Promicromonospora sp. Populi: one gene and its partner. The main gene of each other region encodes a partner of the protein of the gene in region 2 in a complex. Links are inferred from orthologs where the notes say so. Each region holds a gene or a part of one and is shown on either strand. Other genes may lie near its edges. The genes, in order: tig and rpsG.

Evidence for each region.
Region 1: the proteins of rpsG (region 2) and tig are in contact, whole or in part, in a crystal structure (PDB 3GTY), measured with the Thermotoga maritima proteins. The link is inferred for Promicromonospora sp. Populi from one-to-one orthologs. Residues at the interface, in WP_004081843.1 of Thermotoga maritima: Lys34, Lys52, Lys55, Glu59, Arg62, Gln63, Glu66, Asn67, Lys69, Val71, Arg95, Ala109, Lys110, Lys111, Gly112, Arg113, Pro114, Glu117, Glu121, Ile124, Ala125, Tyr127, Asn128, Asn129, Thr130, Gly131, Lys135, Asp139, Arg142, Met143; in WP_004081061.1 of Thermotoga maritima: Glu122, Val124, Val129, Leu130, Tyr133, Glu188, Gly259, Ile262, Tyr263, Glu266, Ser270, Glu273, Gln274, Glu277, Arg308, Gln311, Ile312, Ser315, Tyr316, Glu325, Arg329, Arg336, Leu363, Phe366, Trp367, Arg373, Leu377, Arg381, Leu384, Glu387.

The regions. Positions count from the first base shown.
Region 1 is NZ_CP163528.1:44,218-58,301, reverse strand. What follows is about bases 4,083-7,006. They hold tig (trigger factor), read right to left. Parts: upstream 6,277-7,006; coding sequence 4,888-6,276; downstream 4,083-4,887. Other genes in these bases: AB1046_RS00265 (carbohydrate ABC transporter permease), read right to left, coding at 6,473-7,006; AB1046_RS00275 (ATP-dependent Clp protease proteolytic subunit), read right to left, coding at 4,083-4,657. In the rest of the region: AB1046_RS00290 (long-chain fatty acid--CoA ligase), read left to right, coding at 1-1,574; ATP-dependent Clp protease ATP-binding subunit ClpX, read right to left, coding at 1,683-2,972; AB1046_RS00280 (ATP-dependent Clp protease proteolytic subunit), read right to left, coding at 3,258-3,977; more of AB1046_RS00275, read right to left, coding at 4,022-4,082; more of AB1046_RS00265, read right to left, coding at 7,007-7,309; AB1046_RS00260 (carbohydrate ABC transporter permease), read right to left, coding at 7,306-8,226; AB1046_RS00255 (ABC transporter substrate-binding protein), read right to left, coding at 8,223-9,527; AB1046_RS00250 (flavin-containing monooxygenase), read right to left, coding at 9,568-10,719; AB1046_RS00245 (hypothetical protein), read right to left, coding at 10,752-11,432; AB1046_RS00240 (hypothetical protein), read right to left, coding at 11,666-12,052; AB1046_RS00235 (glycoside hydrolase family 5 protein), read right to left, coding at 12,145-13,227; 7,8-didemethyl-8-hydroxy-5-deazariboflavin synthase CofG, read left to right, coding at 13,500-14,084. UniProt on the Bacillus subtilis protein: Involved in protein export. Acts as a chaperone by maintaining the newly synthesized protein in an open conformation. Functions as a peptidyl-prolyl cis-trans isomerase.
Region 2 is NZ_CP163528.1:4,375,067-4,389,181, reverse strand. Bases 8,898-11,852 are described here. They hold rpsG (30S ribosomal protein S7), read right to left. Parts: upstream 10,633-11,852; coding sequence 10,162-10,632; downstream 8,898-10,161. Other genes in these bases: rpsL (30S ribosomal protein S12), read right to left, coding at 10,632-11,006; fusA (elongation factor G), read right to left, coding at 8,898-10,067. In the rest of the region: rplX (50S ribosomal protein L24), read right to left, coding at 1-239; rplN (50S ribosomal protein L14), read right to left, coding at 242-610; rpsQ (30S ribosomal protein S17), read right to left, coding at 745-1,035; rpmC (50S ribosomal protein L29), read right to left, coding at 1,040-1,279; rplP (50S ribosomal protein L16), read right to left, coding at 1,279-1,695; rpsC (30S ribosomal protein S3), read right to left, coding at 1,698-2,552; rplV (50S ribosomal protein L22), read right to left, coding at 2,552-2,911; rpsS (30S ribosomal protein S19), read right to left, coding at 2,980-3,261; rplB (50S ribosomal protein L2), read right to left, coding at 3,276-4,112; rplW (50S ribosomal protein L23), read right to left, coding at 4,144-4,446; rplD (50S ribosomal protein L4), read right to left, coding at 4,443-5,135; rplC (50S ribosomal protein L3), read right to left, coding at 5,141-5,794; rpsJ (30S ribosomal protein S10), read right to left, coding at 5,809-6,117; tuf (elongation factor Tu), read right to left, coding at 6,645-7,841; more of fusA, read right to left, coding at 7,965-8,897.

The DNA of each region.
Region 1 (14,084 bases), 4.3 Mb from region 2 along the record:
CGCTGATCGACTTCGCGATCTGGGCCGCCGGCGCGGTGGCGGTGCCGGTCTACGAGACGTCGTCGGCCGAGCAGGTCCAGTGGATCCTGTCCGACGCCGATGCCCGGCTCGTCGTCGTCGAGTCCCGTGCGCACGCCGACACGATCGGCCGGGTGCGCCCGAACCTGCCCGGCCTCGAGGACATCCTCGTGATCGACGACGGCGCCGTGCTCGACCTGCGCACGGCGGGCACCAACCTCTCCGCCGGCATCGTGGCGCAGCGTCGCGACGCCGTCCGCGGCCCCGACCTGGCGACGATCATCTACACCTCCGGCTCCACGGGCCGCCCCAAGGGTGTCGAGCTCACGCACGGCAACTTCACGCACCTGACGATCAACGCCTCCGCCGGTATCCCCGAGCTGCTGCACGCCGAGAACGCCCGCACGCTCCTGTTCCTGCCGCTGGCGCACGTGTTCGCCCGCTTCGTCGAGGTCGCGACCATCGCCGGACAGGCGGTGCTGGGCCACGCGCCGGACGTCAAGAACCTCGTCGCCGACCTGGGCTCGTTCCACCCGACCTACCTCCTGGCCGTGCCGCGCGTGTTCGAGAAGGTCTACAACAGCGCCGAGGCGAAGGCGTCCTCGGGTCTCAAGGCCAAGATCTTCGCCTGGTCCGCGCGGGTCGCGGAGGAGTACTCGCGGGCCCTGGACACGCCGTCAGGCCCGGGCGGTGCGCTCAAGGCCAAGCACGCCGTCGCCGACAGGCTCGTCTTCAGCAAGCTCAAGGCCACCATGGGCGGCCAGCTCAAGTGGGCCGTGTCCGGCGGGGCGCCGCTCGGCGACCGGCTCGGCCACTTCTTCCGCGGCTCGTGCGTCACCATCCTGGAGGGCTACGGCCTCACGGAGACCACGGCGCCGACGTCGGTCAACCTGCCGAACCAGACGGTGGTCGGGTCCGTCGGCCCGCCGTTCTTCGGCACCGACGTCGACATAGCGGACGACGGCGAGGTGCTGCTCCGCGGGCCGCACATCTTCCGGGGGTACCGCAACGAGCCGAAGCTGACCGCGGCGGCCTTCGTCGACGGCTGGTTCCGGACCGGCGACCTCGGGCACGTCGACGAGCACGGCCACCTGCACATCACGGGGCGCAAGAAGGAGATCATCGTGACCGCCGGCGGCAAGAACGTCGCCCCGGCCGTGCTCGAGGACCGTATGCGCGCCCACTCGATAGTGAGCCAGGTAGTGGTCGTCGGCGACCAGCGCCCCTTCATCGGCGCGCTCGTCACGCTCGACGCCGAGATGCTGCCCGGCTGGTGCGCCGCGAACGGCCTGCCGAAGCTGTCGGTGGACGAGGCGCGCGTGAACGCGCGGGTGCTGGCCGAGCTCGACAAGGTGGTCGCCCAGGCGAACGAGGCGGTCTCCAAGGCCGAGTCGATCCGCAAGATCCTGGTCCTGGACATCGACTTCACCGAGGAGAACGGCTACCTCACGCCGTCGAGCAAGGTGAAGCGCGCCAAGGTGATCGCGGACTTCGCGGAAACGATCGACGCGCTGTACGCCCCGGCGCCGCACACCCACCCGGCCGCAACCCACTGACCCGGGCCAACGCCGCCCCGATAGGTACGCCGAATTAGAGCGCCTGTCCGGTTCTCCCGTGGTGATCACGGGAGAACCGGACAGGCGCTCTAATTCGGCGTGCCGGGACTAGGCGCTCTTCTCGCGCGGCTGACGTCCTCGGACCGGGCTCTTGCGCGGCACCACCGTCGGGTTCACGTTGTCGAGCACCACGTCGCGTGTAATGAGCACACGCTCGACATCGTCACGGCTCGGCACGTCGAACATGACCTGCTGGAGCACCTCTTCCATGATGGCCCGCAGGCCACGCGCCCCGGTGCCCCGCAGGAGGGCCTGCTCCGCGATGGCGCCGACGGCGGGCTCGTCGAACTCGAGCTCCACACCGTCGATCTGGAACATGCGCTGGTACTGCTTCACGAGCGCGTTCTTCGGCTCGGTGAGGATCCGCACCAGCGCGTCGCGGTCGAGCGGCGAGACGGAGGCGATGACGGGCAGCCGGCCGATGAACTCGGGGATCAGCCCGTACTTCTGCAGGTCCTCGGGCCGGACCTCGGCGAACAGGTCCTCGTCGAGCGCTATCGACTCCATGGGGGCGCTGAAGCCGATGCCGCGCTTGCGGGACCGGGCGGCCACTATGTCGTCCAGCCCGGCGAACGCGCCGGCCACGATGAACAGCACGTTCGTCGTGTCGATCTGGATGAACTCCTGGTGCGGGTGCTTGCGCCCGCCCTGCGGCGGGACCGAGGCGGTGGTGCCCTCGATGATCTTCAGGAGCGCCTGCTGCACCCCCTCGCCGGACACGTCGCGCGTGATCGACGGGTTCTCCGCCTTGCGGGCCACCTTGTCGACCTCGTCGATGTAGATGATGCCCGTCTCGGCCTTCTTGACGTCGTAGTCCGCAGCCTGGATGAGCTTGAGCAGGATGTTCTCGACGTCCTCGCCCACATACCCGGCCTCAGTGAGGGCCGTCGCGTCCGCGATGGCGAACGGCACGTTGAGCATCTTCGCCAGCGTCTGCGCCAGGTAGGTCTTGCCCGTGCCCGTAGGGCCGATGAGCAGGATGTTCGACTTGGCGATCTCTACGGGATCCGGCTCGTCGGGGCTGATCGACCGGCCGGCCTTGCCCGCCTGGATCCGCTTGTAATGGTTGTAGACAGCAACGGCCAGGGCGCGCTTGGCGGGGTCCTGGCCGATGATGTACTGCTCGAGGAAGTCGAAGATCTCGCGTGGTTTGGGCAGCTCGGTCAGGCCGAGCTCCGCAGCCTCACCGAGTTCTTCCTCGATGATCTCGTTGCACAGCTCGATGCACTCGTCGCAGATGTACACGCCCGGCCCGGCGATCAACTTCTTCACCTGCTTCTGCGACTTGCCGCAGAAGTTGCACTTGAGCAGTTCCGCGCCGTCACCGATTCGCACCACTACCTGTCTCCTCGCCTTGTGCACCCTCACGGAGTCCCGCACAGGCCGGCTGACCCAGCAGATCCGCAACGTCGAGCGGTATCAGACCCATTCCACACCACCGGTGGCTGCTTGTCAGCCCGACAACCCGGCGGGTCGCCGAGGCGATTTTCACCACATCATGACAATTTTGTCATGATCTGTACGGCGCGTCCCACAATGCCCGACGCCGGGGCTCGCCGTCCACCAGTATTAGTGGTGCGGCCCCGGCGTCGAAACCGGCATCAACGGGATCGACCGCTGTGGTCAGTTGGTAACGACCACTACCGGCTTGCGCGACTGGAGCACCTCGTCGACCAGGCCGTACTCCTTGGCCTGAGCGGCGGTGAGGATCTTGTCGCGCTCGATGTCGTTGCGCACTTCCTCCTGCGTCTTGCCGCTGTGCGTCGCCAGCGTCAGCTCGAGCCACTCGCGCATGCGGATGAGCTCGTTCGCGTGGATCTCGATGTCCGAGGCCTGCGCGTAGCCGCCACCCTCCATCGCGGGCTGGTGGATCAGCACGCGCGAGTTCGGCAGCGCGAGACGCTTGCCCGGCTGACCCGCGGCCAGCAGGACCGCGGCGGCCGAGGCCGCCTGACCCAGGCACACGGTCTGGATCTGCGGCTTGATGAACTGCATGGTGTCGTACAGCGCCGTCATGGCCGTGAACGAGCCACCCGGCGAGTTGATGTACAGCACCACGTCGCGGTCCGGGTCCTGGGTCTCCAGGACCAGCAGCTGGGCCATGACGTCGTCCGCGGACGCGTCGTCGACCTGGACACCCAGGAAGATGATGCGGTCCTCGAACAGCTTGGTGTACGGGTCCTGGCGCTTGAAGCCGTACGCGGTGCGCTCCTCGAACTGCGGAAGCACGTAACGGGCGGACGGCGTGGCGCCAGCGGTGGCAAACGGCAGCCCCATGCCCGACTGGGCACGTGCGCCGGCCAGGCGCTCTGCGGCTGCGACGAACTGGGCTTCAGGACTCACGATGGATCTCCTCGTCGATCAGGTCTTGATGAGTTTCCGGGCGGTCAGCTGGCCATGCCGCCGCCGCCGGCAAGCGCAGCGCTCTCGACGACGTGGTCGACGAAGCCGTACTCCAGCGCCTCGGCGGCCGTGAACCAGTTGTCCCGGTCGTTGTCCTTGATGATCTTCTCGATCGACTGGCCGGTCTGCTCGGACGTCAGCTCGGCGAGCACCTTCTTCATGTGCATGATGAGCTGCGCGCCGATCCGGACGTCGGTCGCGGTGCCGCCGATGCCGCCCGACGGCTGGTGCATCAGCACGCGGGCGTGCGGCGTGATGTACCGCTTGCCCTTCGTGCCCGACGACAGCAGGAACTGCCCCATGGAGGCGGCCATCCCCATCGCCACGGTCGCCACGTCCGGCTTGATGAACTGCATGGTGTCGTAGATCGCCATGCCGGCCGTGATGGAACCGCCGGGTGAGTTGATGTACAGCCAGATGTCCTTGTCGGGGTCCTCAGCCGCGAGAAGCATCATCTGCGCGCTGATGGCGTTCGCGTTCTCGTCGCGCACCTCCGACCCCAGCCAGATGATGCGCTCCTTGAGCAGCCGGTTGTAGATGGAGTCGTTGAGACCGAAGCCAGCACCCTCCGCCCGAGCTACCGGCCCAGCATCCATCCGCAGCAGATCGTTCACGTCCATCTCCTCGGTATTGACTCTCGTCCTTGGACCACGTCCTACGACGTAGTGTCGCTCGACCCTAACGTGCCCCTGCCCGCCAGAACTCCTGATCCGGCGCCGTTTTCGCCTACAGCGCATCGGTGCTGCCCACGGCGAAGTCGGGGGGAACGCGGACGGCGGTCCGCACCCTCGTACGGGGGTGCGGACCGCCGTCGGGCGTCGTGCTCCGGCCCTCTCGGGCCGGGTGTGCGTCAGGCCTTGGCGGGCTCCGACGCCTCCGGCTCGGCAGCCTCGGGAGCCTCGGCGTCCGCGGCCTCCTGAGCCTGCGCCACCGCCGCGCTGAGCGCGGCCTGGGCCTCGTCGGCCTCTTCCGAACCGATGAACTCGCTCAGGTCCACGACGTTGCCGTCGGAGTCCTTGACCTCGATCTGGCGCAGCGCGACGGCGAGCGCCTTCGAGCGAGCGACCTCGCCGACCATGGCCGGGATCTGACCGCCCTGCTCGAGCGACTGGATGAACTCGCTGGGCTCCATGCCGTACTGCTGCGAGGCGCTCACCAGGTACTCGACGAGCTCGCCCTGGCTGACCTGCACCTTGAGCTTCTCGGCGAGGGTGTCGAGCAGGATCTGGTTCTTGATCGCCTTGGTGGCGTCGGCGGTGACCTCGGCGCGGTGCTCGTCGTCCTCCAGGCGGCTCTCGGACTCGAGGTGACGGTGCACCTCGGCCTCGACCACACCGTTCGGCACGGGGACCTCGACGGTCTCCAGGAGCTTCTCCATGAGGGCGTCACGCGCGGTGACGGCCTGGTTGGAGGTCTTGATGCCGGCGACCTGGGTCTTCAGGTCGTCCTTGAGCTCCTCGAGCGTGTCGAACTCGGAGGCGAGCTGGGCGAAGTCGTCGTCCACCTCGGGCAGGTCGCGCTGCTTGACCGACGTCGCGGTGACGGTGACGTCCGCGTCCTTGCCCTCGTGGTCGCCGCCCGCGAGCGGGGCCTTGAAGGTGGTGGTCTCGCCGGCGGACAGGCCGGTCAGCGCCTCGTCGAGGCCCTCGAGCATGTTGCCGGAGCCGATCTGGTACGAGACGCCCGACACGGAGTCGACCTCCTCGTCGCCGATGACGGCCTTGAGGTCGATGACGATGTAGTCGCCCTCGACGGCGGGGCGGTCCACGCCCACCAGGGTGCCGAAACGCTCGCGCAGGGCGTCCATGCGCTCGGCGACGTCCTCGTCGGTGACGGTCGTCGAGTCGACCGTCAGGTCGACGTCGGACAGCTCGGGGAGCTCGATCTCGGGCCGCACCTCGACCTCGGCCGTGAACTTCAGCGTGCCCTCGCCGGCCTTCGCCGGGACGTCGGTGACGTCGATCTCGGGCTGGGCGAGCGGACGCAGGTCCGTCTCGCTGAGCGCGTCACGGTAGAAGCCGGAGAGGCCGTCGTTCACGGCGTGCTCGATCACTGCGCCCCAGCCGACCCGCTGCTCGATGATGCGTGGGGGCACCTTGCCCTTGCGGAAGCCGGGGACGTTCACCTGCTCCGCGATGTGCTCGTAGGCGTGATCGATGCTCGGCTTGAGCTCGTCGTAGTCCACCTCGACGGTCAGCTTGACCTTGGTGGGCTCCAGGGTCTCGACGGCGCTCTTCACTTCGATGGTCTCCAGAATGTCGGGGGTGCGCGCACGCCGGAGTACAACGTCCCGGGGTGGCGCGGGGATGCTCAGCTCAGTTGCCGCTGCTCGCCGACAGCCTCGCTGACGGCGCTGTGCGGCAGGCGCACGGGCAACCCGTCAATGGTACGCCCCACGACCACGGGCGCCGAATGCAAGACGGCGGCCTCTCCCGTCAGCGCCCCATGCCCGCCGTCAGCCCCGCGACGATCTGCCTGGTCGCCACGAGGAACAGGACCACCAGCGGCAGCGTGGCGATGACCAGCCCCGCGAACAGGGTCGACCACGACGTCTGATACTCCCCGAAGAAGGTCGTCAGACCGACCGGCAGCGTGTACTGCGTGCGGTCGCGCACAAGGATCAGCGGGTAGAAGAAGTCATTCCAGATGGGCACGAACCGGAAGACCACCACGGTGGCGATCGCGGGCCGCACGAGCGGCAGCAGCACCGACCAGAACGTGCGCAGCGGTCCGGCGCCGTCGATCCGGGCGGCGTCCTCCAGCTCGTCGGGCAGCTGGCGCAGGAACGTGGCCAGCACGAACACCGAGAACGGGATGGAGACCGCCGAGTAGACCAGGATCAGGCCGGTCCGGGTCGAGGCGAGGCCGATCGTGTCCAGCAGGTAGAAGATCGGCACGATCATGAGGAACACGGGCATCATCAGGCCCGACACGAACACCTGCTCGATCACCGCCATGAGCCGCGAGCGCGACCGCGCCAGCGCGTACGCGGCCAGCAGCGACACGGCGGTCGACAGCGCCACCGAGGCGGTGGTGACCAGCACCGAGTTGACGAAGTAGGTCGAGAACGACGCCTCGACCCAGGCCTCGCGGTACGCGTCGAACGACGGGCTGGCCGGCAGCCCGAGCGGTTCGGCCACGAGCTCCTGGTCCGACCGGAACGAGTTCCACACCATGATCAGCAGGGGCAGCAGCGCGACGACGGCGTAGCCCCACAGCACCACGTTCACTCCCGTTCGGCCCACCGGGCCCCGGCCACCGGACCGGCTCACGTCAGCCTCCGCTCCATGCGGCGGAACCACCGTGTGAACAGCACGGACACCCCGACGATCACGAGGAACAGCACTATCGCGATCGCGGACGAGATGCCTATCGCGTTCGAGGCTCCCGAGCCGAACGCCGTGCGGTAGAAGAGGAGCGACATGACGTCGGTGGCGCCCGTCGGGCTGCCGTTGGACCCGCCCAGCGCGTACGGGATCGGGAACGCCTCCATGGAGAAGATGAACGTCAGCACGCTCACGGTGCCGATCACCGGCGTCAGCATGGGCAGGGTGACGTGCCAGAACCGCTGCCGGGAGCTCGCGCCGTCGAGCATCGCGGCCTCCTCCATCGTGGGGTCGAGCGACCCGAGCGCGGCGCCGTAGACCAGGAGCGGGAACCCGACCCACTGCCACGCCGTCACCAGCACCACCACCCACAGGGCGGTGTCGGGGTCGCCCAGCCAGGGCTGGGCAACGGACTCCAGGCCGACGGCGCGCAGGACGGCGTTCACCGGGCCGAACAGCGGCGAGAGCAGCAACGACCACAGGTAGCCGACGACCAGCGGCGATACGAGATACGGCATCGTGTAGAGCACCTGGAACAGGCGCCGCGCCCGCTCCCGCTTGTGCAGCACGTACGCCAGCAGCAGGCCCACCGAGTTCTGCACGACCATCGCCCCGGCGAACAGGAGCGCGTTGTGCCCGAACGCGCGCGGCAGCTGGCTGCGGTACGGCTCGGTGGTGATCAGTGCGACGAAGTTGTCCAGCCCGACGAACGCGTCCTGCGCGGTGCCGCGCCAGGAGAACAGCGAGTAGCTCAGCGCTGTCGCCATCGGGTAGAGCACAAAGATCGCGAACAGCGCCGCGGCAGGCAGCAGGAAGAGCAGTGCGACGGGCGTGGGCAGCGCCGCTGTGCGACGCCCGCTCACTCGCCCGGCGTCCACCAGGCCGACAGGCCGTCCTGGATGACCTGCGCGGCGCCCTCGGCGTCGGTGTCGCCGAGGAACAGCTGCTGCCCAGCCTCCCCCATCAGGTCCGTGCCCACGGGGTCGCCGTAGCGGAAGTCCACGAGCAGCAGGTACGGCGCGGGGTTCTCCTGGTACAGGTCCCACATCTCCTGCTGGAGCGGGTCGGAGAACTCGACGCCGGGGATCGGCGAGAACTGCTTGAGCTCGTCGGCCACGAGCTGCCCGAACTCGGGCGTGGCCAGCCAGTTCAGCAGCGTCTCGGACTCCTCCACGTGCTCCGTCGTCGCCGACAGGCCCCAGTTGCCGTCCGCGTACCCGGCGGTGACCGGGTGGTCCAGGGCCGAGCCGGGCGGCGGGGGCACCTGGAACACCCCGAGCTCGAGCTCCGGGTTGGCATCCTGGAAGAACGCTTGCTCGTACGAGCCGCCGGCGAACATCGCTGCCTGCTCGGAGGTGAACAGCACCTGCGCGTCCGTGTACGGCACGCCGGTCACGTCGTCGGGCATGTATTGCTGGAGGTCCTTGAGCGTCTGGAGCGAGTCGACGTAGGCCGGGTCGGTGAAGTCGGTGGCGCCGTCACGCAGGGCCTGCTGGAAGTCGGCACCGCCGTACTGGGCGGCGGTCAGGGCGTCGTGCACGGTCGGCACGAACCACCCGTCGCGCGCGCCGACCGCGAGCGGGGTCACGTCCTGCTCCAGGAGCGCGTCGTTCAGGGCGATGAAGTCGTCCCAGGTCTCGGGCTCCGCCAGGCCGTGCTCCTCGAAGATCGCGGTGTTGTAGTAGACCTGGATCGTCTGGGTGGCGAGCGGCACGCCGTAGACCGCGCCGTCCTCCCGGCCGCGAGCGCCGTCGAGCGCCGTCTCGTCGAAGTCGGCGAGCGCCGGGACGAGGTCCTCCAGCGGTTCCAGGTTGCCGCCGTCGACGAGCGGCTGGAGCTGTCCGTAGGACCGCACCTGGGCGATGTCGGGCCCGTCCGAGCCGGTCATGCCGGTCTGCAGCACCTGGTTGTACTCGGTGTTGAGGTAGGCCTGGAAGTTCACCGTGATGCAGGGGTTGGCCTGCTCGAAGACGTCGAAGATCTGCTCGTACGTGTCGACGTCCTCGGTGCGCCAGGACCAGACGTCGAGGGCTACGGCTTCGCCGTCGCATCCCTCGCCGGGGGCTGCCCCTGGCTCCGGGCTGTCGGACGACGGCGCGCACGCGCCGAGCGTCAGCGCCACGAAGGCGGTGGTGACTGCGGCGACGGTCGTTCGGCGGTTCATGCGCCGGACGTTTCCGTCCCGACGTCGGAGTGTCAAGCATTTACGCTGAATCGAAATAACGCGCCGCGTTGCGCGCGATGCGGCGGGCGTCCGCCGCCATCTCCAGGAACATGCCGCTGATCGGGTTGGTGAAGCCCGTGAAGTAGAGGCCGGGCGCGGCGGGGCGGCCGTTGGTCGCGATCGGCTTGCCGCGCTCGCCGAGCACACCCAGGTGGCCAAGCACCGGTTCCAGCGCCCGGCGGTACCCGGTGGCGGCGAGCACGACGTCGGGGGCGAGCCGGGCGCCGTCGGCCAGGACCACCTCGCCGCCGTCGAACCGCTCGATCGGTGCGACCACCTGGATCGCACCCGACTCGACGGCGGCGACCAGGCCGATGTCCTGCACCGGGATGGCGCCCTGGGCAACGCGGCTGGCCAGGCCCACCGCGGGGATCGGCAGCCCGAGGTGCGACACGTCCGGAAAGCTGGCCCTGCGGACGGGGACGCTCAGCGCGTCGACCAGGGCGGTCGGCAGGTGCCGCACCAGCAGGCCCGTGTACTGCGCGGCCCACGGGCCCTGGTTGCGGCGCACGATGTGCGGCGGCGTTCGGACCGCGAGGCGGACGCTCGCCGCGCCGCCCTCGGCGAGGTCCTGGGCGATCTCGGCGCCGGTGTTGCCCACGCCTACGACCAGAACGTCCTGGCCGGCGTGGGGGGCCGGGTTGCGGTAGTGGCTCGCGTGCACGATCTGTCCGGTGAACCCGTCCGCGCCCGGCCAGTCGGGCACGTGCGGGGTGTGGTTGTAGCCGGTGGCGACGACGACGGCGTCCGCCGTGCGTGGGCCTGCGGTGGTGGTGACCGTCCAGGTGCGGTGCGCACGGCCTTCGCCGTCGGCGGGGCCCTCGCGGTCGAGGCGCGTGACCTCGACGCCGTGCTCGATCCGCAGGTCGTGGTGCTTCGTATACGCCTCGAGGTAGCGGACGACGTCGTCCCGGGCGACCCAGCGGCCGAACTCGCGCGGGATCGGCAGGCCGGGCAACCCCGAGAGGCCGCGCGTGGTGTGCAGGTGCAGGCGGTCGTAGTGGTGCCGCCAGGCGTTACCGACGTGCTCCGACTTCTCGAGGACCGTGACGTCCACGCCCTTGGCCTGCAGTGCTGCCGCGGCGGCGAGGCCGGCGGGTCCGGCGCCGATGACGTAAGCGGTGTGGGGCATGGGTGGAGCGTAGTGGGCTGCTGGGCTGTCTCTCAGGGCTTTGCCGCCACCACTTCACGAAGTTTCGAGAGCGATTGGAGCCACGCGCTGGTGTGCGGCGAAACCCAAGCCGTCAGGCTGCACGCGGCGGCGAAATCGTCGAGCAAGTCGCGCCGATGGATCGGCTCGTGATGCGCCACTCGGTTGCGAACGAACTGCATCTTGCGCATGAGGTGAGCCACTGCGCGCTGCCGGCTGAGCAGATCGGCATCACCGTGCGGAAAAGCCTTGTAGAGCGCGGGCGTCCACAACGCGGTCAGGTACCTGGACTCAACGAGAAACCGCCAAAAGCCGAGCGGCAGTTCGGCGATCACCTTGCCATGAATCTCAGGGACCCTGCCAGACCGGGTAGCACGGTCACGAGCTGTTTTCAGCGCGTCGGCACCTTGCCGGTCAAGATGCACATGATCGAACCAGATCTCGTCACCGAACCGTGAAGCCGACCAAGTCCGTAACTCACGGTCCAGTGCGTTTCGCACAACGACCTCGACGATCGATGTCAGCCCAAGCACGCTGACGGAAGCCCGAAGGTTCCACTCATAGAGGCGAAACGCGCATGCAAGATCGCCGCCGCTTGCCCTCAGGTAGGAGCGCAGCCGCTCGATGGTGACAAAATCACGGAGCACCTCGTAGTCCCACGCCCTATCGAGCTCGTGGACCAGTCCGCTTGACAAGTTCTCCAGCCTCCGTAAAGTTACTTCTGAAAACCCCGGAACGATCACTGGCCTAGCCAAATCGCCGGGGTTACGCCTTCCCCGGGGTAGCCGCGCATCTCGCAGCACCTCCAGACTAGATACGCCTGAGGCTGCCTGCGCGCCGAATTTCTGGCCGGTGAGTGCCAAGGCGCCTCAAGTACGGCAACAACCTCGAACGTTGCGGATACGCAACGAAAAAGAGGTACAGCTGCTCAGCCCAGCGGCGGGCCGAACAGCACCTCGTGGTCGCGGTAGAGCAGCTCGCCGCTGGTCTCGACGATCGCAGCGAGGAGGTCGGTGGTCGCCGTCGTCGCGTGGATCTCGCCCGACTCCCAGATCGCCGCCTGACCGGGCAGGATCAGCCAGCGTTCGTCGGCGTCGCCGTCGAGGCCCCTAGACGTGACCAGTCCGTCGCCTGCGAGCACGGCGAAGACCTGGAGCGACGTCGCCGGGTGCTCCCCCAGTGAGCCGCCCGCGACGATGCGGGCGATGTTGACCGTGGTGCGCTCGGCGTCGAGCACCTGGGGAAGGAAGTCCATGTCGACGCCGTCGCTGCCGAACCGCGAGATCTCTCGGACGGGGAGCTGAATGATGCGCATCGGCTGATCCTCCCGCACGTCTCGCCGGGGCGGGGGTGCCAGGTGGGCTGAACTGCGTTCGACCCACCTGGCACCCGCTCACCGAGGGGGCCTTACGCGCCGGCCCGGATCTGGTCGCGGATCCAACGGCCGGCCTCCTTGAGGTTCCCGGTCCCGAAGGAGCCGCTGGCGCAGGACCCCTCGGTGAGGACCGCGCCGGACCGGTGGTCGTCGGAGAAGTTCCAGTTCACCCAGCTGATCTTCTTCGACGCCGCGAGGTTGAGGTACCGCTGGGACATGTTGAAGTCGTTGGCGCCCTCCCCCGCGTAGTTCTGCGTGCCGAACTCCGTGATGAACACGGGGATCCGGTCCGCGGCGCGGGAGAGCGCGTCCAGGTACTCCTGGCCGTGCGACGCCGCGTAGAAGTGGAACGTGTACATCACGTTCGAGGCGTTGACCGGGTTGTTCACGACCTCGGACTCGTTCGCGCCGTCGGAGACACCCAGCGAGGACCAGGCACGAGTACCCAGGAGGATGACGGCGTCCGGGTCCTGCGCGCGGATAACCGGGATGATCTGCTCGTGGTAGCCCTTGATGGTCTGCCACGACACGCCGTTGGGCTCGTTGGCGACCTCGTAGATGATGTTGTTGTTGCCGTTGTTCCGCTGGGCGATGGCGGTGAAGAACGTCTTGGCGCGCTGCAGGTTGAAGTTCGGGTCACCGGGATCGAGCATGTGCCAGTCGACGATGGCGTACACACCGCGCGCCGTGAGCTTGTCGATGTACTCGTTCACCAGGGCGGTGAACCGTTGCGGGTTGGTCTCGTAACCACCCTCCTGCACGTAGGTGGAAATCCGTACGACGTCCGCGCCCCAGTCGTTCGCGAGGGTGTCGAGCGAGGCATTGGTCACACACTGGGAGTACCACTGGGTGCCGTGCGTGCTCATTCCGCGGAGCTGGATCTGCGTGCCCTGCTGGTTGCACAGGCGGACGCCGCAGACGCGGAGCTGACCGTTCGCCGCGACGGGGGTGGCCTGCGGCGCGGCCGCGGACTGCGGCGTCGTCGATCCAGTGTCGTCGGCTGGTGCGACGGTGGAGACGGCAGTGGCGGGCAGCAGGGGCACAACGGCCGTTCCTAGGGCCAGCATCGCGGCTGTAGCCACAGCGGCGATGATCGGTGCGCGGCGGGAGACCATGGTGAAACCACCTCAGTTCGTCGACGAAGCCGAAGCAGGTCGCGGCTACGCTGCCCCGCCTGCCGGTCCCGGCGACGCTAGCAAGATGCATGGCTGGGTGAAATGGGGGATTCCCACACCATAGAACTGGTCGTCGTCGGTGGATGAATCTCGCGGTGTCTTACGTTGGGTCGGGCAAGTGATCCACCGCCGGATGGCACTGCCCGATGACATAGTGTCGGCCCGTCCCCTCCGGACCATCCTGATCCCGTTCCTGCACCCGAGGTGGGCCCATGACAGTTCCCCTGACCCTGCGTTTGCCTTCGCACGACGCTGAGCAGCCAGGTCAGCCGCCGGCCCCGGACCGCCAGCTCCTCGAAGCGGCCCTCGACCGGCTGGAGCAAGGCGGCGGCACAACCCCGGACCGGGCCGACGCCGAGGTGCTGCTCCACGCCCGCGACACCGACCTGGACCGGCTCCTCGCCGTCGCGGGCGCGCTGCGCGACCAGGGCCTGACGGAGGCCGGCCGCCCCGGTGTCATCACTTACTCCCGCAAGGTGTTCGTCCCGCTGACGCACCTGTGCCAGGACCGCTGCCACTACTGCATCTTCGTGCAGTCGCCGGGCAAGCTCGCCAAGGCCGGCATCTCGCCGTACATGGAGGCCGACGCCGTCCTGGAGGTCGCCCGGCAGGGCGCCGCGCTCGGCTGCAAGGAGGCCCTGCTCACCCTCGGCGACCGCCCGGAGAACCGCTGGCCGGTGGCCCGGCAGTGGCTCGACGACCACGGCTACGCCTCGACCCTCGACTATGTGGGCCACATGGCCCGCCTGATCCTCGACGAGACGGGCCTGCTCCCCCACCTCAACCCGGGCGTCATG
Region 2 (14,115 bases):
TTGGACTCCGGGTCGACGATCATCACGTTGCTCACGTGGATCGGCGCCTCGACGGTCTCGATGCCACCGGTGCGGGTGCCGCGCTGCGACTGGCCCACCTTGGTGTGCTTCGTGACGCGCTGAACACCCTCGACCACGAGGCGGTCGGAGTCCTTGAGGACTTCCAGCACGCGGCCGGTCTTGCCCTTGTCGCGACCCGAGATCACGATGACCTGGTCGCCCTTCTTGATCTTCGCCATGGTCAGAGCACCTCCGGAGCGAGCGAGATGATCTTCATGAACCGCTTGTCACGCAGCTCACGGCCAACCGGGCCGAAGATGCGGGTGCCACGAGGCTCGCCGTCGGCCTTCAGGATGACGGCGGCGTTCTCGTCGAACTTGATGTAGGAACCGTCGGGACGACGGCGCTCCTTGGCGGTCCGGACGACGACAGCCTTGATGACGTCGCCCTTCTTCACGTTGCCGCCCGGGATCGCATCCTTGACGGTGGCGACAATGGTGTCGCCAATTCCGGCGTAGCGACGGCCGGAGCCACCGAGAACGCGGATGCAGAGAATCTCCTTGGCACCCGTGTTGTCGGCGACCCGAAGTCGCGACTCCTGCTGGATCATTTGAATGAACTCCTGTCGTCGAACTGGTTCTCGCGCGGACTTGTTCCGGCGAGCCTGGTCGAACGGATAGTTGCTGTGCTGGGGGCGTCACGCGTACGTGTGTCACGCATCGCCCCCAGCGAGAAGAGAAGTCCTTACTTGGCCTTCTCGAGGATTTCCACGAGCCGGAACCGCTTGGTAGCGGACAGCGGGCGGGTCTCCATGATGACGACCAGGTCGCCGATGCCGGCGCTGTTCTGCTCGTCGTGTGCCTTGACCTTCGTGGTGCGACGAATGACCTTGGCGTAGAGCGGGTGCTTTACCCGGTCCTCGACCTCGATCACGATGGTCTTGTCCATCTTGTCGCTCACCACGTAGCCACGGCGCACCTTACGCGTCGCGCGCTGGGCCTCGGGGGCCTCAGCAGCAGTCGTGTTGTCGGTCATTGCCTCACTCACTCACACTCGGAGCCGTACGGATGCCGAGCTCGCGCTCACGCAGGATCGTGTAGATCCGGGCGATGTCGCGACGCACGGCCTTGAGACGACCGTGGCTCTCGAGCTGGCCGGTCGCCGACTGGAAGCGGAGGTTGAACAGCTCCTCCTTGGCTTCCTTCAGCTTGGCGACGAGAGCCTCGTCGTCCATGCCATCCAGGTCGATGGGGGCAAGCCCCTGCGTACCGATAGCCATCAGACACCACCCTCGCGCACCACAAAACGGCACTTCATCGGGAGCTTGTGCATCGCGCGGCGCATGGCCTCGCGAGCAAGGGACTCGTCAACACCGGCCAGCTCGAAAAGGATCCGACCCGGCTTGACGTTGGCGACCCACCACTCCGGAGAACCCTTACCGGAACCCATGCGGGTCTCGGCAGGCTTCTTCGTCAGCGGACGGTCCGGGTAGATGTTGATCCACACCTTGCCGCCACGCTTGATGTGGCGAGTCATTGCGATACGCGCCGCCTCGATCTGGCGGTTGGTGACGTACGCCGGCTCCAGAGCCTGGATGCCGAAGTCGCCGAACGCGATCTGTGTTCCACCCTTGGCCGAGCCGGAGCGCGACGGGTGGTGCTGCTTGCGGTGCTTGACCCTGCGCGGGATCAGCATGGTCAGGCCTCCGTTCCGGTCTCTGCGGCCGGAGCAGCAGCTGCCTCAGCCGCGGGGGCTGCGTCAGCACTGCGCTCGGCCGGACGCTCGTTGCGACGAGGACCACCGCGACGGTCGCCGCCGCGCTCGCCACCGCGGTCTGCACCGCGAGGGCCACGCTCGTCGCGGCCACGGCCCTGACGGGGTGCGGCAACGGCCTGCTGAGCGGCGAACTCCTTCTCGGTGACCTCGCCCTTGTAGATCCACACCTTCACGCCGATACGGCCGAAGGTGGTGCGGGCCTCGTAGAAGCCGTAGTCGATGTACGCGCGGAGCGTGTGCAGGGGCACGCGGCCCTCGCGGTAGAACTCCGAACGGCTCATCTCTGCGCCGCCGAGGCGGCCGGCAACCTGCACGCGGATGCCCTTCGCACCGGCACGCTGGGCGGACTGCATGCCCTTGCGCATCGCGCGACGGAACGAGACACGGCTGGCCAGCTGCTCGGCAATGCCCTGAGCAACGAGCTGCGCGTCGATCTCCGCGTTCTTGACCTCGAGGATGTTGAGCTGAACCTGCTTGCCCGTGAGCTTCTCGAGCTCACCGCGGATGCGGTCGGCCTCTGCACCTCGGCGGCCGATCACGATGCCCGGACGTGCCGTGTGGATGTCCACGCGGACACGATCGCGGGTGCGCTCGATCTCGACCTTGGAGATGCCGGCACGCTCAAGACCAGTGCCCATGAGCTTGCGGATCTGCACGTCCTCGCGGACGTAGTCGCGGTACCGCTGACCGGGCTTGGTGCTGTCGGCGAACCAACGCGACCGGTGGTCAGTGGTAATACCCAGGCGGTACCCGTGCGGGTGAACCTTCTGTCCCACTATCGGGCCCCTTCCTTGTCTGCGAGCACCACGGTGATGTGGCTGGTGCGCTTAAGAATGCGCGTAGCACGTCCCTGAGCCCGCGGGCGGAAACGCTTGAGCGTCGGCCCCTCGTCCACGAACGCGACGGTGACGACCAGGTCGCCCTCGTCGAAGCGCTCGCTCGCGCGGTCTGCCTTCACCCGAGCATTTGCGATCGCGCTCTCCACGACCTTGCGGATCGGCTCACTGGCGGCCTGCGGTGCGAACTTCAGCACCGCGACGGCCTCAGAGGCCTGCTTGCCACGGATGAGGTCCACGACGCGCCGGGCCTTCTGGGGCGTGACACGGACGAACCGCGCCTGCGCCTTGGCTTCCATTGCTGTCCTGCTTCCTTTTCTCAGACAGTCCAGGTCATCACTGCTTCGGGTGGGGAGAACCCCACGCCTCAGCGGCGACGACCCTTCCTGTCGTCCTTCACGTGGCCGCGGAAGGTCCGCGTGGGAGCGAACTCGCCGAGCTTGTGGCCAACCATCGCCTCGGTCACGAAGACCGGGACGTGCTTGCGACCGTCGTGCACGGCAAAGGTGTGACCGAGAAAGTCGGGCGTAACAACCGACCGACGGGACCAGGTCTTGATGACTGTCTTGGTCCCCTTCTCGTTCTGGACGTCCACCTTCTTCTGAAGGTGTCCATCTACGAAGGGGCCCTTCTTCAGGCTACGAGGCATGTTTCAGGCTCCTATCAGCGCTTCTTGCCGGTACGACGGCGCCGGACGATCATCCGGTCGCTCGACTTGTTCGCGTGGCGGGTACGACCCTCGGCCTGGCCCCAAGGGCTGACCGGGTGACGTCCGCCGGACGTCTTGCCTTCACCACCACCGTGGGGGTGGTCCACCGGGTTCATGGCGACACCACGGACGGTCGGGCGCTTGCCCTTCCACCGCATGCGGCCGGCCTTGCCCCAGTTGATGTTCGACTGCTCGGCGTTGCCGACCTCGCCGACGGTTGCGCGGCAGCGCAGGTCGACGAGACGGATCTCGCCGGACGGCATGCGCAGCTGCGCGTACGGGCCGTCCTTGGCAACGAGCTGCACCGACGCACCAGCCGAACGGGCGATCTTCGCACCGCCACCGGGCCGAAGCTCGATGGCGTGGATGACCGTACCGGTCGGGATGTTGCGCAGCGGCAGGTTGTTGCCGGGCTTGATGTCAGCACCCGCACCGGCTTCGATGCGGTCGCCCTGCGACAGCTTGTTCGGCGCGATGATGTAGCGCTTCTCGCCGTCCGCGTAGTGCAGGAGCGCGATGCGCGCCGTGCGGTTGGGGTCGTACTCGATGTGAGCGACCTTCGCAGGCACGCCGTCCTTGTCGTGACGACGGAAGTCGATGACGCGGTAGGCCCGCTTGTGGCCACCGCCCTTGTGACGCGTCGTGATGCGACCGGTGTTGTTACGGCCACCGGTCTTGCTCAGCGGGCGAAGCAGCGACTTCTCCGGCTGCGACCGCGTGATCTCGACGAAGTCGGCGACGCTGGAGCCGCGGCGGCCGGGCGTAGTCGGCTTGTACTTACGGATTCCCATGGGGATCTGTCCTCAATCGTCTCTCGTCAGCTCAGCCGACCGGACCGCCGAAGATGTCGATCGTGCCCTCGCGGAGGGTGACGATCGCACGCTTCGTGTCCTTGCGCTTGCCGAGGCCAAAACGCGTGCGACGCGTCTTGCCCTTGCGGTTAATCGTGTTCACCGACGCGACCTTGACGCTGAAGACCTTCTCGATAGCGATCTTGATCTCGGTCTTGTTGGCGCTCGGGTCCACGAGGAAGGTGTACTTGCCCTCGTCGAGAAGGTTGTAGCTCTTCTCGGAGACGACCGGCGCAAGCAGGATGTCGCGCGGGTCCTTCACGATGACGGTCACTTGGCGGTCTCCTCAGCGGTATCGGCCTCGGACTCCGTGGCGACAGCCTTCGCACCCTTGGTGGGGCCCGCGAGGAACGCGGCGAGCGCGCCCTCGGTGAAGATGACGTCGTCGGAGACGAGCACGTCGTAGGTGTTCAGCTGGTCAGCGACCAGGAGGTGCACCTCGGGAACGTTGCGAAGGGACTTGACCGTGGCCTCGTCGTCACGCTGCGTCACGACGAGCACGTGGGCACGCGTCGTGAGCTTCGTGATCGTGGAGAGCGCCGTCTTGGTCGACGGGACACCTTCGATGCCGAAGCCGGCAACGACGTGCACGCGACCGGCGCGAGCGCGGTCAGAGAGCGCACCGCGGAGGGCGGCGGCCTTCATCTTCTTCGGGGTGCGCTGGTCGTACGAGCGCGGCTGCGGGCCGTGGACGACGCCACCGCCGGCGAACTGCGGTGCACGCGTCGAACCCTGGCGGGCGCGACCGGTGCCCTTCTGCTTGTACGGCTTGCGGCCACCACCGCGGACCTCGCCACGAGTCTTCGTGGAGGCGGTGCCCTGGCGAGCTGCTGCGCGCTGCGCAACAACAACCTGGTGGATCAGCGGAATGTTCACGGCAACGTCGAACACCTCGGCGGGAAGCTCGGCGGTGCCGGCCTTCTTGCCCTTGGCGTCCAGGACGTCGACAGTCAGAGCGGTCATCGGGTTCACGCTCCCTTCGCGGCGTTACGCACGAGGACGACGCCACCCTTGGGGCCGGGAACCGCGCCCTTGACGAGCAGCAGACCCTTCTCGACGTCGACCGCGTGAACGGTCAGGTTCTGAGTGGTCTGACGGTCATTACCCATCCGACCTGCCATCCGCACGCCCTTGAAGACTCGCGACGGCGTCGAAGCGCCACCGATCGAGCCAGGCTTGCGGTGGTTACGGTGCGCACCGTGCGAGGCGCCCACGCCGTGGAAGCCGTGGCGCTTCATGACGCCCGCGGTGCCCTTCCCCTTGGTGGTGCCGATCACGTCGACCACTGCGCCGGCCTCGAAGGCCTCAGCGGTGATCTCCTGGCCGAGCGTGAACTCAGCCGCGTTCTCGGTGCGGATCTCGGCCACGTGACGACGCGGCGTGACGCCGGCCTTCTCGAAGTGGCCCTTGAGGGGCTTGGTGACCTTGCGCGGGTCGACCGGGCCGGCGGCGAGCTGAACTGCCGCGTAGCCGTCGGTGTCCACCGTGCGGATCTGGGTCACCACGTTCGTGCCCACGGAGACCACGGTTACCGGCACGAGGCGGCCCGCCTCGTCCCAGAGCTGGGTCATGCCGAGCTTCGTCCCGAGCAACGCGGTCACGTTCTTCTGCTGGTTGGTCATGGTGTCCTCCAGCCTCAGAGCTTGATCTCGATGTTCACGTCCGCCGGCAGGTCGAGTCGCATGAGCGAGTCGACGGCCTTGGGCGTGGGATCGATGATGTCGATAAGCCGCTTGTGCGTGCGCATCTCGAAGTGCTCGCGGCTGTCCTTGTACTTGTGAGGCGACCGGATCACAACGAAGACGTTCTTCTCCGTCGGCAGCGGCACCGGACCCACGACCGTCGCACCAGCGCGAGTGACCGTGTCGACGATCTTGCGCGCCGAACTGTCGATCACCTCGTGGTCGTAGGACTTGAGCCGGATGCGGATCTTCTGTCCCGCCATGGCGTCGTCTGACTCTCTCTCTCGAACCGCTACTGTCCGACCCACGCACTCGGGCGTGTCGCTTAAAGCGGCACAGCCGGGCGCAGAACACCATCGCTGGTGCCGGGGCCGTTGGGAAGTGATCTTGTCCTGGCTGTACAGCCTGGACCGACCACGACGTTTGCCGAGCCTGCTCGGAACAGTGCCTTCGAAACCGAAGGATGTGTGCTCCGCGGGGCGCCCTGTACGCATCGAACAGCAAGCGACAAACCCCGCGACCCCGTACCCGGTTTCTCCCCGGGAGGGTGACCGCTCCAGCCTCTGCTGACCCCGGACGAGCCGGGACCAAGGACTGCGGTTCTGCACACTGTTCGATACTTGAAAGAGCACGCCTGTAACAGGCAACTGTGCAATCTTGCCATACGACTGGGCATGCGCCAAACGGAGGCGCTGTGATGCCCGCTACTTGCGCGATGGGGCCCGGGCGCCGAAGCACCCGGGCCCCATCGTTTCAGCTGACTTCCGTCAGATGAGTCTGTGCACCAAGATCACTTGAGGATCTTGGTCACACGGCCTGAACCGACCGTGCGGCCACCCTCGCGGATGGCGAAGCCCAGACCCTCCTCCATGGCGATCGGCTGGATGAGCTCGACCGTCATCTCGGTGTTGTCGCCGGGCATGACCATCTCGGTGCCCTCAGGCAGCGTGATGACGCCGGTGACGTCCGTGGTGCGGAAGTAGAACTGCGGGCGGTAGTTCGAGTAGAACGGGTTGTGACGGCCACCCTCGTCCTTGCCCAGGATGTAGACCTGTGCCTCGAAGTTCGTGTGCGGGGTGATCGAACCCGGCTTCACGACGACCTGGCCACGCTCGACGTCCTCGCGCTTGATGCCACGCAGGAGCAGACCGGTGTTGTCGCCGGCCTGTGCCTGGTCCATCTGCTTGTGGAACGTCTCGATGCCGGTGACCGTGGTCTTCTGCGGCTCGCGGATGCCCACGATCTCGACGTCGGAGTTGACGTCCAGGGTGCCACGCTCGACCTTGCCGGTGACGACGGTGCCACGACCGGTGATCGTGAAGACGTCCTCGATCGGCATGAGGAAGGGCTTGTCGAGGTCGCGCACCGGCTGGGGCACGTTCTCGTCGACAGCGTCCATCAGCTCGATGATCTTCTCGACCCACTCCGGGTCGCCCTCGAGCGCCTTGAGGCCCGAGACGCGGATGACCGGGGCGTTGTCGCCGTCGAACTCCTGCGCGGAGAGCAGCTCACGGACCTCCATCTCGACGAGCTCGAGGATCTCCTCGTCGTCGACCATGTCGGACTTGTTGAGCGCCACCATCAGGTAGGGCACGCCGACCTGACGGGCGAGCAGCACGTGCTCACGCGTCTGGGCCATCGGGCCGTCCGTCGCGGCAACCACCAGGATCGCGCCGTCCATCTGCGCGGCACCGGTGATCATGTTCTTGATGTAGTCGGCGTGACCCGGGGCGTCGACGTGCGCGTAGTGGCGCTTCGGCGTCTCGTACTCGATGTGCGCGATGTTGATCGTGATACCGCGCTGCTTCTCCTCCGGCGCGGCGTCGATCTCGTCGAAGTTGCGCTGCGTGTTCGCCGGGAGCTCCGGGTACTTGTCCGCAAGCGTCTTCGAGATCGCGGCGGTCAGCGTCGTCTTACCGTGGTCGACGTGACCGATCGTGCCGATGTTGACGTGCGGCTTGGTCCGCTCGAACTTGGCCTTAGCCACTTGGGGTCCTCCTGGGACTTGGGTAGATGTTCCGAACGTTGCAGATGCTCGGCCAAGAAGCCTACAACTGCGGGGCGTGCGGTTTTTCCTACAGGTTGGTTGTGCGGGTCGACCTGTGGGGACTCACTCGCCCCGGGTCTTCTTGATGATCTCTTCGGCAACTGCCTTGGGAACCTCGGCGTAGCTGTCGAACTGCATCGAGTACACCGCGCGACCCTGGGTCTTCGACCGGAGGTCGCCGATGTAACCGAACATCTCGCTCAGCGGCACCTGGGCGCGAACGACCTTGACACCGGTCGCGTCCTCCATGGACTGGATCATGCCACGTCGGGAGTTGATGTCGCCGATCACGTCGCCCATGTACTCCTCGGGCGTACGCACCTCGACGGCCATGACCGGCTCGAGCAGAACAGGGTCGGCGCGCTTGACGCCTTCCTTGAAGACCATCGAACCGGCAATCTTGAACGCCATCTCCGAGGAGTCGACGTCGTGGTACGCACCGTCGATCAGCGACGCCTTGACGCCGACGACCGGGAAGCCCGCCAGCACACCCTGCTGCATGGCCGACTGGATACCAGCGTCCACGGACGGGATGTACTCACGCGGGATGCGGCCACCGGTGACGGCGTTCTCGAACTCGTAGAGCTCGCCGTCCGAGGTCTCCAGCGGCGCGAAGGTCACCTGGACCTTGGCGAACTGGCCGGAACCACCGGTCTGCTTCTTGTGCGTGTAGTCGACCTTCTCCGCAACGCGGCGAATGGTCTCGCGGTACGCGACCTGCGGCTTGCCGACGTTCGCCTCGACCTTGAACTCGCGACGCATACGGTCGACGAGGATGTCGAGGTGGAGCTCGCCCATACCGCCGATGACGGTCTGGCCGGTCTCGTCGTCCAGCCGCACGCGGAAGGTCGGGTCCTCCTGCGCGAGCTTCTGGATAGCGGTCGACAGCTTCTCCTGGTCGGCCTTCGTCTTCGGCTCGATCGCAACGTCGATGACGGGCTCCGGGAAGCTCATCGACTCCAGGATGACCTGGTTCGCCGGGTCCGACAGGGTGTCACCGGTGGTGACGTCCTTGAGCCCGATGAACGCGTAGATGTGGCCGGCGTGCGCCTCTTCGACCGGGTTCTCCTTGTTGGAGTGCATCTGGAAGAGCTTCCCGATGCGCTCCTTCTTGCCCTTGGTCGAGTTCTGCACGGCCGCGCCCTGCGCGACCTTGCCCGAGTAGACGCGGACGTAGGTCAGCTTGCCGAAGAACGGGTGCGTGGCGACCTTGAAGGCGAGGGCCGAGAACGGCTCCGACTCGTCCGGGCGACGCTCGACGATCTTCTCGGCGTCCTTGACGTCGTGGCCCTGGACTGCAGGCACGTCGAGCGGCGAGGGGAGGTAGTCGATGACGGCGTCGAGCATGGGCTGGACGCCCTTGTTCTTGAACGCCGAACCACACAGGACCGGGAAGGCCGCGGAGGTGACCACGAGCTTGCGGATGCCGCTCTTGATCTCGGCAACCGTGAGCTCCTCACCGCCGAGGAACTTCTCGAGCAGGTCGTCGTCCGCCTCGGCGACGGCCTCGACGAGCTGGGCGCGGTACTGCTGCGCCTTCTCGAGCAGGTCGGCCGGGATGTCCTCGACCTCGTACTCCTCGCCCATCTTGGTGTCGCCGCGCCAGGTGAGCGCCTTCATCTCGACGAGGTCGACAACACCCTCGAAGTCGTTCTCAGCACCGATCGGGAGCTGGATGACGAGCGGCTTCGCCTTGAGGCGGTTGATGATGGTGTCGACGGTGAAGTAGAAGTCCGCACCGAGCTTGTCCATCTTGTTGACGAAGCAGATGCGCGGGACGTCGTACTTGTCCGCCTGGCGCCAGACCGTCTCCGACTGGGGCTCGACGCCCTCCTTGCCGTCGAACACGGCAACGGCACCGTCGAGCACGCGGAGCGACCGCTCCACCTCGACCGTGAAGTCGACGTGACCCGGCGTATCGATGATGTTGATCTGGTTGTTCTTCCAGTAGCAGGTCGTCGCGGCGGACGTGATCGTGATGCCGCGCTCCTGCTCCTGCTCCATCCAGTCCATCGTCGACGCACCGTCGTGCGTCTCACCGATCTTGTAGTTCACACCCGTGTAGAACAGGATGCGCTCGGTCGTCGTGGTCTTTCCGGCATCGATGTGGGCCATGATGCCGATGTTGCGGACCTTGTTCAGGTCGGTCAGCACGTCGAGTGCCACGGTGTCTTACCCCTTGGTCTAAAGGTGGGCTGGGCGCCGGCGGTGAGGCATCTACCGACGGCCCCGGGGGTTACCCGGGGCCGTCCGGAAGCTACTACCAGCGGTAGTGCGCGAAGGCCTTGTTGGAGTCGGCCATCTTGTGCATGTCCTCGCGGCGCTTGACCGCGGCACCGAGACCGTTCGACGCGTCGAGGATCTCGTTCATCAGGCGCTCCGTCATCGTCTTCTCGCGACGAGCGCGGGAGAAGTCGGTGAGCCAGCGCAGCGCGAGCGTGGTGGCACGCGTGGGGCGCACGTCGACCGGCACCTGGTAGGTGGCGCCACCGACACGGCGGGAACGCACCTCGAGCGCCGGGCGGACGTTGTCCAGCGCGCGCTTGAGCACCACTACGGGGTCGCCGTCGGTCTTGGACCGAACGCCCTCGAGGGCGCCATAGACGATCGCCTCGGCGGTCGACTTCTTGCCGTCGAGCAGGACCTTGTTGATCAGCTGCGTGACAACCGGGGACCCGTAGACCGGGTCGACGATGAGCGGCCGCTTCGGGGCCGGACCCTTACGGGGCATTAGCTCTTCTCCTTCTTGGCGCCGTAACGGGACCGAGCCTGCTTGCGGCCCTTCACGCCCTGCGTGTCGAGTGCGCCACGGACGATCTTGTAGCGAACACCGGGGAGGTCCTTCACTCGGCCACCGCGCACGAGCACGATCGAGTGCTCCTGCAGGTTGTGGCCGACACCGGGGATGTACGCGGTGACCTCGACCTGGGACGAGAGCTTCACGCGAGCGACCTTGCGGAGCGCGGAGTTCGGCTTCTTGGGGGTGGTGGTGTACACGCGGGTGCACACACCGCGCCGCTGGGGGGAACCCTTGAGGGCCGGAGTCTTCGACTTCACGGCCTTCGAGGTCCGCCCCTTGCGGACGAGCTGGTTGATCGTAGGCACTACGTCTCCGTCGTCTTAATGAGCTTCGGCGACGCCCTGCCGGCGTCCCCGTCGATGGTTCTGGCTTGTGCGTGCCGATCGCATGCGGCACCCACAGCCCCCACGGGGACCGTTACGCCACGTACCACCGGCTCGATGGCCCGGCTCCGCCAATCGAGGCACGAGGTGCCGCGGGAGGAAATCACCGGGATGCCCACGCACTCACATCGGCCGCTTCCGAAGCTGCCTCGCGGCGGCCTTCAAGAGGTGCGGCCCGACGGCGCGGGCACGAATTCTAAGAATACCCGCGTGTCTACGGGCGGTCAAAACGAATCGGGTGTGAGGTTCGCCCGAAACCCGCGAAGGCCGCCGAGTCAGAGCGTCGGTCCGACTTCCGCACGGGTCACCCAGTGCGGAAGTCGGACCGACGCTCTGACTCGGCGGCCCGACCGGTCAGCGGAAGTCGCCGAGGTCCAGGTCCTCCAGCGGGATCGCCTCGCCCGAGCCCATACCGAGCGTCGGGAAGTCGATCTCGTCGTAGCCGAAGCTCGGGTAGAGCTCGGCCTTGGCCTGCTCGGTGGGCTCGACCTCGACGTTGCGGTAGCGGGGAAGACCCGTACCGGCCGGGATGAGCTTACCGATGATGACGTTCTCCTTGAGGCCCAGCAGCGGGTCACGACGACCGCTCATCGACGCCTCGGTGAGCACTCGGGTGGTCTCCTGGAAGGAGGCCGCCGAGAGCCACGAGTCGGTGGCGAGCGAGGCCTTCGTGATACCCATCAGCTCCGGACGGCCAGCGGCCGGCTGGCCACCCTCGGAGACGGCCTTGCGGTTGGCGTCCTCGAAGCGCATGCGCTCCGCGAGCTCGCCAGGCAGCAGGTGCGAGTCACCCGAGTCGAGCACGGTCACGCGACGCAGCATCTGCCGCACGATGACCTCGATGTGCTTGTCGTGGATGTCCACACCCTGGCTGCGGTAGGTCTCCTGGACCTGGTCCACAAGGTGGGTCTGCGTGGCACGCGGGCCGAGGATCCGCAGCACCTTCTTCGGGTCGACAGCACCCTGCACGAGCTGCGTGCCCACGGTGACGTGGTCGCCGTCCGCGATCTTCAGGCGCGCACGCTTCGTGACCGGGTACTTGATCTCCTCGCCACCGTCGTCCGGCGTCAGCACGAGGTGACGCGTCCGCTCGGTGTCCTCGATCGTCACGCGACCCGTGTACTCCGCGATCGGCGCCTCACCCTTGGGGGTGCGGGCCTCGAAGAGCTCGGTGACACGCGGCAGACCCTGCGTGATGTCCTCAGCGGCAGCCACACCACCGGTGTGGAAGGTACGCATCGTCAGCTGCGTGCCCGGCTCACCGATCGACTGCGCCGCGATGATGCCGACGGCCTCGCCGATGTCCACGAGCAGGCCCGTGGCCAGGGAGCGGCCGTAGCACTTGGCGCAGGTGCCGACGCGGGACTCGCAGGTCAGGACCGAACGGACCTTGACGCTGGAGATACCCGCGGCGATGACCTGGTCGATGATGACGTCGCCGGCGTCCGACCCGGCGGTCGCGATGACGTTTCCGTCGGCGTCCACCACGTCGGTCGCGAAGGTACGCGAGTAGATGCTGGTCTCGACGCGGTCGTCCGGGACGAGCGAGCCGTCCGCGAGCTTCTCCGCAACCGGCAGCGTGAGTCCACGCTCGGTACCGCAGTCGTCCTCACGGATGATGACGTCCTGCGACACGTCCACCAGACGACGGGTCAGGTAACCCGAGTCCGCCGTACGGAGGGCCGTGTCGGCCAGACCCTTACGGGCACCGTGCGTCGCGATGAAGTACTCGAGGACGGACAGGCCCTCACGGTAGTTGGACTTGATCGGACGAGGGATGATCTCGCCCTTCGGGTTCGCCACAAGGCCGCGCATACCGGCGATCTGACGGACCTGCATCCAGTTACCACGGGCACCCGAGCCCACCATGCGCATCACGGTGTTGCGGGCGTCCTTCTCGAGGTTCGTCCGCATGACCGATGCGACCTTGTCGGTGGCCTGCGTCCAGATCTCGATGAGCTCCTGACGGCGCTCGTCGTCGGTGATCAGACCCTTCTCGAACTGCTGCTGGACCTTGAGGGCCCGCGCCTCGTGCTCGTCGAGGATCTCGGCCTTGGCGGTCGGCGCAGCGACGTCGGAGATGGCGATCGTGACACCGGAACGCGTGGCCCACCGGTCAGCCGGCGTCCTTCAGCGCGTCCAGCGCCGCGGCCACCTCCACCTTCGGGTAACGCTCCGCGAGGTCGTTGACGATCGTGGAGAGGCGCTTCTTGTCGGCGATCCCGTTCTCGTACGGGTAGTCGACGGGCAGCGTCTCGTTGAACAGGTACCGGCCGAGGGTGGTGTCGAACAGGAGCTGCTGCCCCTGCTCCCAGCCCTCGGGCGCCACGAAGTCCTTCAGCGGCGGCACCAGGTCGGACATCCGCAGCTTGATCTTGGCGTTGATGTCCAGCTCGTTGCGGTCGAAGGCCATGATGGCCTCGGCCACGGAGCCGAACGCGCGCCCCTCACCGATGGCGCCCGGACGGTCGCTCGTGAGGTGGTGCAGACCGATGATCATGTCCTGCGAAGGCATGGTCACCGGACGGCCGTCAGACGGCTTGAGGATGTTGTTGCTCGAGAGCATGAGGATGCGGGCCTCGGCCTGCGCCTCGGCGCTCAGCGGCAGGTGCACTGCCATCTGGTCACCGTCGAAGTCGGCGTTGAACGCGCCGCAGACGAGCGGGTGCAGGTGGATGGCCTTGCCCTCGACGAGCTGCGGCTCGAACGCCTGGATACCCAGGCGGTGCAGCGTCGGCGCACGGTTCAGGAGCACCGGGTGCTCCGTGATGACCTCTTCGAGCACGTCCCAGACGACGGGACGCGTGCGCTCGACCATGCGCTTGGCGCTCTTGATGTTCTGCGCGTGGTTGAGCTCCACGAGCCGCTTCATGACGAACGGCTTGAACAGCTCGAGCGCCATCTGCTTGGGCAGACCACACTGGTGCAGCTTGAGCTGCGGGCCGACCACGATGACCGAACGGCCCGAGTAGTCGACGCGCTTGCCGAGCAGGTTCTGGCGGAACCGACCCTGCTTGCCCTTGAGCATGTC